2 regions of the Streptomyces sp. NPDC001732 genome follow, and region 2 is predicted to be linked to the other one. Evidence: predicted binding sites of a transcription regulator. Region 2 holds the regulator's gene; the other holds the start of a gene.
The links. The regulator HrcA, encoded in region 2, represses chaperone genes, less so after heat shock. The targets are predictions, from matches to a motif close to TTNGCACTCNGNNNNNCNGAGTGCNAA.

Region 1: groES (co-chaperone GroES) is a predicted target of HrcA. The motif match lies at 2,988-3,014, and genes of this name have one in related genera.

Annotation. Positions count from the first base shown of each region.
Region 1 covers NZ_JBSFFY010000002.1:356,660-362,543, reverse strand. Annotated here, with positions in the region: gene ACWCXX_RS04500 (ester cyclase) at 10-723, shown strand; gene groL (chaperonin GroEL) at 851-2,476, opposite strand; gene groES (co-chaperone GroES) at 2,575-2,883, opposite strand; gene ACWCXX_RS04485 (hypothetical protein) at 3,035-3,379, opposite strand; gene ACWCXX_RS04480 (polysaccharide deacetylase family protein) at 3,376-4,416, opposite strand; gene ACWCXX_RS04475 (THUMP-like domain-containing protein) at 4,499-5,776, shown strand; gene ACWCXX_RS04470 (hypothetical protein) at 5,847-5,884, opposite strand, start outside.
Region 2 covers NZ_JBSFFY010000001.1:212,216-218,099, forward strand. Annotated here, with positions in the region: gene hemW (radical SAM family heme chaperone HemW) at 1-1,082, shown strand, start outside; gene ACWCXX_RS00835 (DUF3097 domain-containing protein) at 1,192-2,028, opposite strand; gene ACWCXX_RS00840 (MBL fold metallo-hydrolase) at 2,054-2,776, opposite strand; gene hrcA (heat-inducible transcriptional repressor HrcA) at 2,975-3,991, shown strand; gene dnaJ (molecular chaperone DnaJ) at 3,992-5,128, shown strand; gene ACWCXX_RS00855 (nitronate monooxygenase) at 5,302-5,884, shown strand, end outside.

The DNA.
Region 1 (5,884 bases), on a different contig from region 2:
GGAGCCGTCATGAGATTCGTACAGATGATCGATTGCAAGACGGAGCGGTTCGCGGACATGGACCGGCTCATGGACCAGTGGGTCGAAGAGACCAGGGGCACCCGGACCGCCACCCACAGTCTCATCGGCAAGGACCGCTCCGACGGGTCCCACTACGTCGAGATCGTCGAGTTCCCGTCGTACGAGGCCGCGATGGCGAATTCGGGGCTGCCCGAGACCGAGCGGATCTTCCGGGAGATGGTGGCGCTCTGCGAGGGGATGCCCACCTTCACCGATCTGGACGTGGTCCGCGACGAGCAGCTGAACCAGACACAGTCCCGCCGCTTCTTCCACGAGATCGCCGTCGGGGGCAACCTCGACGCCATCGACGAGGTGTTCGCGGCCGACTACACCGACCACGACATCGCGAAAGGGGCGGAGTCCGTGGTCGGTTCCGACCGGCTGCGCGAGAACCTCGCCAAGTGGCGCGCCGCCTTCGACTTCACCTTCGACCTGGACCGGCAGGTCTGCGAGGGCGACGACGTCGTGACGCTGTGGACCTGGACCGGCACCCACAAGGGCGAGTTCATGGGCATCGCCCCCACGGGCAGGCAGTGCGTCATGAGCGGCACCACGATCTTCCGGTTCGAGAACGGCCTGATCAAGGAGGGCTGGTGGCACGAGGACCTGATGGCGCTGATGCGCTGGCTCGGTGTCTCCCACCGGGGAGCGGCACCCGCCTGAACCGCGCGCCCGCCCGGCGCGTCCGGCCCCGTCCCGCCTCCCCCGTGCACGCCGAAGGCCCCCTCCCCCACCGCTGAACGGTGGGGGAGGGGGCCTTCCGGTGACTGCGTGGGCCGAAGGCCGTGCGTCAGTGCGCGTGGCCGTGACCGCCGTGGGCGGCCTCGGCCTCTTCCTCGGCCGGCTTCTCGACGACCAGGGTCTCGGTCGTGAGCAGCAGCGACGCGATGGACGCGGCGTTCTCCAGCGCGGAGCGGGTGACCTTGACCGGGTCGATGACGCCGGCCTTCACCAGGTCGCCGTACTCGCCGGTGGCGGCGTTGAAGCCCTGGCCCTTGTCGAGCTCGGCGACCTTCGAGGTGATGACGTAACCCTCGAGACCGGCGTTCTCGGCGATCCAGCGCAGCGGCTCGACCGCGGCGCGGCGCACGACCGCGACACCGGTGGCCTCGTCGCCGGTCTTGCCGAGGTTGTCCTCCAGGACCTTGACGGCGTGGACGATGGCGGAGCCACCACCGGAGACGATGCCCTCCTCGACCGCGGCGCGGGTCGCGGAGATGGCGTCCTCCAGACGGTGCTTCTTCTCCTTGAGCTCCACCTCGGTGGCGGCACCGACGCGGATCACGCACACGCCGCCGGCCAGCTTCGCGAGGCGCTCCTGGAGCTTCTCGCGGTCCCAGTCGGAGTCCGTGGCCTCGATCTCGGCCTTGATCTGGTTGACCCGGCCCTTGACGTCGCCGGGCTCGCCGCCGCCGTCCACGATCGTGGTGTCGTCCTTGGAGACGGTGACGCGGCGGGCGGTGCCCAGCACGTCCAGACCGGCCTGGTCGAGCTTGAGGCCGACCTCCTCGGCGATGACGGTCGCACCGGTGAGGGTGGCGATGTCGCCGAGCATGGCCTTGCGGCGGTCACCGAAGCCCGGGGCCTTGACGGCGACGGCGTTGAAGGTGCCACGGATCTTGTTGACGACCAGGGTCGACAGGGCCTCGCCCTCGACGTCCTCGGCGATGATCAGCAGCGGCTTGGAGCCACCGGCCTGGATGACCTTCTCCAGCAGCGGGAGCAGCTCCTGGATGGCGCCGATCTTGCCCTGGTGGATCAGGATGTACGGGTCGTCGAGGACGGCCTCCATGCGCTCCTGGTCGGTCACCATGTACGGGGACAGGTAGCCCTTGTCGAAGGCCATGCCCTCGGTGAAGTCGAGGTCCAGACCGAAGGTGTTGGACTCCTCGACGGTGATGACGCCGTCCTTGCCGACCTTGTCCATCGCGTCCGCGATGAGCTCGCCGACCTGCGGGTCCTGCGCGGAGAGCGCGGCCACGGCGGCGATGTCGGTCTTGTCGTCGATCGGGCGGGCGGTCGCGAGGAGCTCCTCGGACACTGCCTTGACCGCGGCGTCGATGCCCTTCTTCAGGGCGGCCGGGGAGGCACCGGCGGCGACGTTGCGCAGACCCTCGCGGACGAGCGCCTGGGCGAGCACGGTGGCGGTGGTCGTACCGTCACCCGCGACGTCGTTGGTCTTGGTGGCGACCTCCTTCACCAGCTGGGCACCGAGGTTCTCGTACGGGTCGTCGAGCTCGACCTCGCGCGCGATGGTGACACCGTCGTTGGTGATGGTGGGAGCGCCGAACTTCTTGTCGATGACGACGTTGCGGCCCTTGGGGCCGATCGTCACCTTGACCGTGTCGGCAAGCTTGTTGACGCCGCGCTCAAGGGCGCGACGGGCGTCCTCGTCGAACTTCAGGATCTTCGCCATGGGAGCTGAGCTTTCCTCTCGAACGAACTGCGCCCCCGACCGCCCGGCTGGTTATTCGCGGGGGCCAGGGGCGCAGAACAGAAGCAAACGTGGGTGAATTACTTCTCGACGATCGCGAGCACGTCGCGAGCCGAGAGGACGAGGTACTCCTCGCCGCTGTACTTCACCTCGGTGCCGCCGTACTTGCTGTACAGCACGACGTCGCCGGTCTTGACGTCGAGCGGAAGACGCTCGCCGTTCTCGAAGCGGCCCGGACCCACGGCCAGGACGACGCCCTCCTGGGGCTTCTCCTTGGCGGTGTCCGGAATGACCAGGCCGGAGGCCGTGGTCTGCTCGGCGTCGAGCGGCTGGACCACAATCCGGTCCTCGAGCGGCTTGATCGCAACCTTGGAGCTGGCGGTCGACACGATCCGGTCTCCCCCTTCGGAGATCTCACGGGGTAACAGTCTTGGGGTGGCGACCAGGTGGATCCGTCGTCGCGGGTGCCGGACCTGCCAGTCGCGCAGTGGTGTTGGCACTCTCCAGTGGTGAGTGCCAGCAAAGAGACTATGACCGGGATTAGCACTCGGTCAAGCGGAGTGCCAATTCAAGCAGTCGTGGCGTCGCGTCCGCGTCGCCTTTGCCCGCCCGGGGCACGGGCGGGGCACCGGTCCGGGCGACGGCCCGGACTCCACGGGGACAACGCGCGGACGGACCGCTCCGTTCCGCGCGACCGCGCGACACGATGCCGGTGCCGCGAGGTCGCACACCGGGGTGCCGTGCGTCGTGATGCCGTGCGGTCACCCGCTGCGCGGCCTTGCGGCCGAGCCGTTCGATCGGTTCCACCGACTGCGCGCACCCGGTGGCGGTCAGCAGCGCACCGGCCGCCAGCAGTCCGGCCAGCAGCCGGTACGCCCTCCTCATACGTAGTCCTCCAGCCTGGCCACGGCGTACCCCTTGTCCGTGACGGTCTTCATGACCGCCCGGACCAGGTCGGTCATGCTGCCGCCCCATTCGGCCCGGCCCCGGAAGTGGGTGAGGATGATGTCGCCGGGATGCAGGTCCTGGTCCCCCTCGCGCCACTCCATGCGGTCCGGGAACGCCTCCGCGTTCCACAGCGGGACGGCCTTGACGCCGCAGGACTTCGCGACCCGCAGCGTGTCCCCGTTGTAGTTGCCGTACGGCGGGCGGAAGAGAACGGGCCGCTTCCCGTACCGCTTCTCGATGGTCTCCTGCTGGCCGCAGATCTCGCGCTCCTGCTCGTCGTACGAGAGGCCGGGCAGGTAGGGGTGGCCGAGCGTGTGGTTGTTGAGGGCGACGCCCAGCCGCTGCGCCTCGGCGAAGTACCCGTAGTCGTCGCTCACCTCGTAGTCGCTGAGGAAGGCGCTGTACGGGATGTCCAGCTCGTCCATCATCCGGAGCAGCCCGGGATCCTTCTCGGCGCCGTCGTCCATCGTCAGGAAGACGATCCGCTCCCCGGTCGGGACGGTGGTGAAGACCGGCGGCAGCGAGTCGTCGCCGCCCTCCACCTCGAACCCCTTGCGGGTGGTGATGCGGGGCTTCACGGCGGGCGGCGCCGGGGCGACCAGCGGGGGCTTGTCCAGGCCCCACTTCTTGGCGAGGGAGGCCCGGACGGCCGGGCCGAGCCCCGCGCTCTCGCGGTCGGCCTCCGGCGCGCCGGCCCGGCCGTCCCGTTGGCCGGGGCCGCCGGGACGGGCGGGTCGGGCGGGCGCCGCGGGGGCACCGGGGTTCCCGGCGGCGGGCCGGTCCCCGTGCCCGGGGGTGCCCGCCCGTTCCCCGTCGCCGGAGGCGCAGCCGGAGCCGACCGCCGCGACCAGGAGCGCGACCAGGACCGCACAGGCCGGCCACTGGCCGCCGGAGCCCCGGCCGCGCCCGACCCCCGGCACACCCACCCCATGAGTCTTTGCGGCGCTTCTCCCCTTTTGTCGTACAAGCAGCATGGCGCTGCATCCTGCCAGCACCTGATCGGCCTTCCGGTCCGACACCTCCGCCGGGCCCGCCGGTCTACCCGGCTGGCTCACAATGGGGCGGGTGAACGCTCTCGCCCCGAACGGCCCGTCCGACGCCCACGACCCTTCCCCGAGCTCTCGGCTCCGCTCGAGCGGGGAAGACCCCATCGCCGCCTTCCTGGCCCTGCGCACCCCCGAGGGCGCCGAGCTGCTGGACGGGCTGCGGTCGTACGACCCCGCCCAGGAACTCGCCACCGCCACCCGGCTGCGCCGCAGCCACCCGGCCCATCTGGTCTCGGCGGCGCTGGGGCAGGCGCGGCTCCGGCAGCGGGCGGTGGCGAAGTTCGGCGCCGAGGACGCGTACCGGATGTTCTTCACGCCGAACGGCGTCGAGCAGGCGACCCGTACGTCGGTGGCCACCCGGCGCGCGCAGCGGTTCGTGGCGGCGGGCGGGGTGCGGAGCGTCGCCGACCTGTGCTGCGGGATCGGCGGTGACGCGATCGCGCTCGCGCGGGCGGGCATCTCCGTGCTCGCCGTGGACCGCGACCCGCTGACCGCGGAGGTCGCCCGCGCCAACGCCGCCGCCCTCGGGCTGGACGGGCTGATCGAGGTGCGGTGCGCCGATGTCACCGAGGTCGACACCGCGCCGTACGACGCGGTGTTCGTGGACCCGGCCCGGCGCGGCGGGCGGGGCAGGATCTTCGACCCCGAGGCGTACTCGCCGCCGCTGTCCTGGGCGATCGGCGCCGCGCTCGGGGCGCCCCGCGCCGCGCTGAAGATCGCCCCCGGCATCCCGCACGAGGCGATCCCGGAGCGGGCGGAGGCGGAGTGGATCTCGGACGGCGGGGACGTGAAGGAGGCGGTGCTCTGGTTCGGCGAGGGCTTCGCGGCCGGTTCGTACCGCGCCACGGTGCTCCCGGACGGCGCCTCCCTGTGGTCCGCGGGCCCGCCGCCCGCCCCGCCGGTCGGGCCGGTGGGCCGCTATCTGTACGAGCCGGACGGCGCCGTCATCCGGGCCGGTCTGGTCGCCGACGTCGTGGCGCGGTGCCACGGCCGGCTGATCGACGAGACCATCGCGTACGTCACGAGCGACGAGCCGTACGCGTCCCCGTACACCTCCGGGTACGAGATCACCGACCGGATGCCCTTCAACATGAAGAAGCTGAAGGCGCTGCTGCGGGAGCGGGAGGTCGGCGTACTGACCGTCAAGAAGCGCGGCTCGGCGGTCGAACCGGAGGAACTGCGCCGCAGGATGAAGCTCCACGGCCCGAACTCCGCGACGGTCTTCCTGACCCGGGTGGCCGGAGCGCCGACGATGCTGATCGGGCACCCGGTGGACGGCCCGGCCTGACCCGGGCGGTCGGACCGGCCCCGGCGAGCGACCCGACCGGTCGGCCCGTGCCCGACCGGTCCGGGGGCCGTCAGGCCAGGTCGGTCAGGTCCTCCGCGTACACCTGCG
Region 2 (5,884 bases):
ACACCGCGACCGAGCTGCGCGGCTCCGGCGGTGCGCTGGCCTCCCGGGACAACTACGCCGAGCACCTGATCGGCGAGGTCCGCCAGGCCCGCAAGGTCCTCGGCGACGACCCGCGCCCGGTCCGCACGGTCTTCGTCGGCGGCGGTACGCCGACCCTGCTGGCCGCCGCCGACCTGGTCCGGATGCTGGGGGCGATCCGGGAGGAGTTCGGGCTCGCGGACGACGCCGAGATCACCACCGAGGCCAATCCGGAGTCCGTGGGTCCGGCCTATCTCGCCGAACTGCGGGAGGGCGGCTTCAACCGGATCTCGTTCGGGATGCAGAGCGCGCGGCAGCACGTGCTCAGGATCCTGGACCGCACGCACACGCCGGGACGGCCCGAGGCATGCGTGGCCGAGGCCCGGGAGGCGGGCTTCGAACACGTCAACCTCGACCTGATCTACGGCACGCCGGGGGAGTCCGACGACGACTGGCGGGCCTCGCTGGACGCGGCGATCGGCGCGGGGCCGGACCATGTGTCGGCGTACGCGCTGATCGTCGAGGAGGGCACGCAGCTGGCCCGCCGCATCCGGCGCGGCGAGGTCCCGATGACCGACGACGACGTCCACGCCGACCGGTACCTGATCGCGGAGGAGACGATGGCCGCGGCCGGCTTCTCCTGGTACGAGGTGTCGAACTGGGCCCGCACGCCCGAGGGCCGCTGCCTGCACAACGAGCTGTACTGGCGCGGGGCCGACTGGTGGGGCGCCGGGCCCGGGGCGCACAGCCACGTCGGTGGGGTGCGCTGGTGGAACGTGAAGCACCCGGGGGCGTACGCACAGGCCCTGGCCGAGGGGCGGTCGCCCGGGGCCGGGCGCGAGATCCTCTCCGCGGAGGACCGCCGGGTCGAGCGGATCCTGCTGGAGCTGCGGCTCGTGGACGGCTGCCCGCTGTCCCTGCTGACCCCGGCGGGGCTGGCCGCCTCCCGCCGCGCCCTGGCGGACGGCCTCCTGGAGCCCGGCCCGTACGAGCGGGGGCACGCGGTGCTCACGTTGCGGGGGCGGCTGCTGGCGGACGCGGTGGTGCGGGATCTGGTGGACTGAGGGGGCGGGAGCGGGGCGCAGGGCGCGGGTGGGAGTGCGCCTGCGGCGGGCCTTTTCCCCTGCCCGCTCCTCCCGTAACCGGGGGCTCCGCCTCCCGGACCCCCGCTCCTCAATCGCCGGAGGGGCTTGTTGCGGGCGCCGTCACGAAGTCGATCAGGTGCTCCACCGAACCCAGCAGGGCCGGTTCCAGGTCCCGGTACGAGCGGACCGCGGACAGGATGCGCTGCCAGGCCGCGCCGGTGTTCTCCGGCCAGCCGAGCGCGCGGCACACACCGGTCTTCCAGTCCTGGCCGCGCGGCACCACCGGCCAGGCCGGGATGCCCACGGAGGACGGCTTCACCGCCTCCCACACGTCGATGTAGGGGTGCCCCACCACCAGGACGTCCGCCTCCGACACCCGGTCGGCGATCCGGGACTCCTTGGAGCCGGGCACCAGGTGGTCGACCAGGACGCCCAGCCTGGCGTCCGGGCCGGGGGAGAACTCGCGCACGACGGCCGGGAGGTCGTCGATGCCCTCCAGGTACTCGACGACCACGCCCTCGATCCGCAGGTCGTCGCCCCAGACCCGCTCGACCAGCTCCGCGTCGTGCCGGCCCTCCACGTAGATCCGGCCCGCCCGCGCGATCCGGGCCCGCGCCCCCGGGACCGCGATCGAGCCCGAGGCCGTGCGGGCGGGGCGCGCCGGGGCGGCGGCCGAGGGGCGTACGAGCGTGACCACCCGGCCCTCCAGCAGGAAGCCACGCGGCTCCATCGGGAACACCCGGTGCTTGCCGAAACGGTCCTCCAGGGTCACCGTCGGCCCCTGGGCCGTCTTCTCACAGCGGATCACCGCACCGCAGAATCCGGTCGAGACCTCCTCCACGACCAGATCGGGCTCGGCGGGGACCTCGGGAACGGGGGCGGACCTCTTCCACGGCGGGGTCAGGTCGGGCCGGTAGCTGCGCATCGGACGACGATAGGACGACAACGGGTCACGACACGCCGAAGCGGTCGGCCAGTTGTCCGCGCTGCTCCCGTACGAACGCCGCGTCCACCACCGCCCCGTGCCCCGGTACGTACACCGCGTCCTCGCCGCCCAGCTCCAGCAGCCGGTCCAGCGCGGCCGGCCAGCGGGACGGGAACGCGTCCCGGCCCGCCTGCGGCTCACCGGACTCCTCGACCAGGTCGCCGCAGAGCACGATCGCCGGGGAGCCGGGCACGACCGCCACCAGGTCGTGGCCGCTGTGCGCGGGGCCGAGGTCGGCGAGCAGCACCTCGCGCCCGCCGCCCAGGTCGAGCGTCCGCTCCCCGCACACCTGGTGCTGCGGCACCACCAGCGCGTCGACGGCCTCCGCCGCCTCGTGCTCGGAAATTCCCTGGCGCACCGCGGAGACGCGCAGGTCGTCGGCCTCCCGCCGCATCATCTCCGCCGTGCCGGCCGCGCCGTAGACCTCGGCGCCGGAGAACGCGGCGGTGCCCAGCACATGATCGAAATGGGGGTGGCTGAGTGCGACATGCGTCACCCTCCGGCCCAGCAGGGCCTGCGTCTGGGCCCGCAGTTCCGCGCCCTCGCGCAGTGACGATCCGGTGTCGTACAGCAGCACTCCGTCCGTTCCGGCCACCAGCGCGACCGTCGCGTCCCACCCGGGAAGGCGCCGTCGGCCCACTCCGTGACCGAGTCGCTCCCAGCCGTACTCTTCCCAAGAGGCGTTCATACCGCGACGCTATCGGCAACCACCTGCGAACGTCTCGCGGCGGTGTGGCCGGTCGCCCTTGCTAGGCCCCCACTCGACCGCCGTACACTGACCGGGGGATTGCTGGCACTCGCGATGACAGAGTGCCAGGGGGATTCCCGGGAAAGAGCCGGGAAGGCCCGGTGGCCGACCGAGGAAACACAGCTGGAGGTGTGCGCGATGCTCAGCGAACGCAGACTCGAAGTGCTTCGTGCCATCGTCCAGGACTACGTCGGCACCGAGGAGCCCGTCGGCTCGAAGGCGCTCACCGAGCGGCACAAGCTGGGCGTCTCCCCGGCGACCGTCCGCAACGACATGGCGGTGCTGGAGGACGAGGGCTTCATCGCCCAGCCCCACACCAGTGCGGGACGCATCCCGACGGACAAGGGCTACCGGCTCTTCGTCGACAGGCTCGCGGGGGTCAAGCCCCTCTCGTCGCCGGAGCGCCGCGCCATCCAGAACTTCCTCGACGGCGCGGTCGACCTCGACGACGTCGTGGGCCGCACCGTACGGCTGCTCGCGCAGCTGACCCGGCAGGTCGCCATCGTGCAGTACCCCTCGCTGACCCGGTCGACGGTGCGGCACGTGGAACTGCTCTCGCTGGCGCCGGCCCGGCTGATGCTCGTGCTCATCACGGACACCGGCCGGGTGGAGCAGCGGATGATCGACTGCCCCGCTCCGTTCGGCGAGACCTCCCTCGCCGATCTGCGGGCCCGGCTCAACAGCCGGGTCGTGGGACGCCGTTTCACGGACGTCCCGCAGCTGGTGCAGGACCTGCCGGAATCCTTCGAGAGCGAGGACCGGGGAACCGTGTCCACCGTGCTCTCCACCCTGCTCGAAACCCTCGTCGAGGAGACGGAGGAGCGGCTGATGATCGGCGGCACCTCCAACCTCACCCGCTTCGGGCACGACTTCCCCGTGATGATCCGGCCGGTGCTGGAAGCACTGGAGGAACAGGTCGTGCTGCTGAAGCTGCTCGGCGAGGCCAAGGACTCGGGCATGACCGTACGTATCGGGCACGAGAACGCCCATGAAGGGCTCAACTCCACGTCCGTCGTCGCGGTCGGCTACGGTTCGGGCGACGAGGCAGTCGCCAAACTCGGCGTGGTCGGACCGACCCGCATGGACTACCCCGGAACGATGGGAGCGGTACGCGCAGTGGCACGTTACGTCGGACAGATCCTGGCGGAGTCGTAAGTGGCCACGGACTACTACGCCGTACTCGGCGTGCGCCGCGACGCATCTCAGGACGAGATCAAGAAGGCATTCCGCAGGCTCGCCCGCGAGCTGCATCCGGATGTGAACCCCGATCCGAAGACCCAGGAGCGGTTCAAGGAGATCAACGCCGCCTACGAGGTGCTGTCGGACCCGCAGAAGAAGCAGGTCTACGACCTCGGCGGCGACCCGCTGTCCGCCTCCGGCGGTGCGGGTGCGGGCGGATTCGGACAGGGTGGCTTCGGCAACTTCTCCGACATCATGGACGCGTTCTTCGGCACGTCGTCGCAGCGCGGGCCCCGTTCGCGCACCCGGCGCGGCCAGGACGCGATGATCCGGCTGGAGATCGATCTCGCCGAGGCGGCGTTCGGCACCACCAAGGACATCCAGGTCGACACGGCCGTCGTCTGCACCACGTGCAGCGGCGAGGGCGCCGCGCCCGGCACCTCCGCGCAGACCTGTGACATGTGCCGCGGCCGCGGTGAGGTCTCCCAGGTCACCCGGTCCTTCCTCGGCCAGGTCATGACCTCGCGCCCCTGCCCGCAGTGCCAGGGCTTCGGTACGGTCGTGCCGACCCCGTGCCCGGAGTGCGCCGGTGACGGCCGCATCCGCTCCAGGCGCACGCTCACCGTGAAGATCCCCGCCGGTGTCGACAACGGCACCCGCATCCAGCTCGCGGGCGAGGGCGAGGTCGGCCCCGGCGGCGGCCCGGCCGGCGATCTGTACGTGGAGATCCACGAGTTGTCGCACGCGGTGTTCCAGCGCCGCGGCGACGACCTGCACTGCACGGTCACCATCCCCATGACGGCGGGCGCGCTCGGCACGAAGGTGCCGCTGGAGACGCTCGACGGCCTGGAGGAGGTCGACATCCGGCCCGGCACCCAGTCCGGCCAGTCGGTGCCGCTGCACGGCCGCGGTGTCACGCATCTGCGCGGCGGCGGGCGCGGCGACCTGATCGTGCACGTCGAGGTGATGACGCCGACGAAGCTGGACCCGGAGCAGGAGCGACTGCTGCGGGACCTGGCGAAGATGCGGGGCGAGGAGCGGCCCACCGGCCAGTTCCAGCCCGGCCAGCAGGGGCTGTTCTCCCGGCTGAAGGACGCCTTCAACGGGCGCTGACGGCCCCGCAGGTCCTGGACCGGGACGGGCCCGCTCGGCGGGCCCGTCCCGCGTTCGTGACCGGGGCGTCCGCGGCCGGATGCGGCGGTGGACGGAGCCGCTTCGGGCCGGAGCGGGCCCGCGGGCCGCGGGCCGCGCACGCCCGGTCGTGCCGGACATGGCACGATGCGGTCATGCCCTCCGCATTGACCGATCTCTGCCGGTATCCGATCGTGCAGGCCCCGATGGCGGGCGGCGCGTCCTGCCCGCAGCTCGTCGCGGCCGTCGCCGAGGCGGGCGGGCTCGGCTTCCTGGCCGCCGGGTACAAGACGGCGGACGGCATGTACCACGAGATCAAACAGCTGCGCGGGCTGACCGGCCGGTCCTTCGGCGTCAACCTCTTCATGCCGCAGCCGGCGCTCGCCGACCCCAGCGCCGTCGAGGTGTACCGGCACCAGCTCGCGGGCGAGGCAGCCTGGTACGAGACCCCGCTCGGCGACCCGGACCGCGGCGGCGACGACGGCTACGAGGCCAAGCTCGCCGTCCTCCTGGACGATCCGGTCCCGGCCGTCTCGTTCACCTTCGGCTGCCCGACGCGCGACACCCTCGACGCGTTCGCCGGCGTCGGCACGTACACCGTCGTGACGGTCACCACGCCCGAGGAGGCCCAGGCCGCTCAGTGGGCGGGCGCGGACGCGGTCTGCGTCCAGGGCATCGAGGCGGGCGGCCACCAGTCCACCCACCACGACGACCCGCAGACCGACGGCACCGGGATCG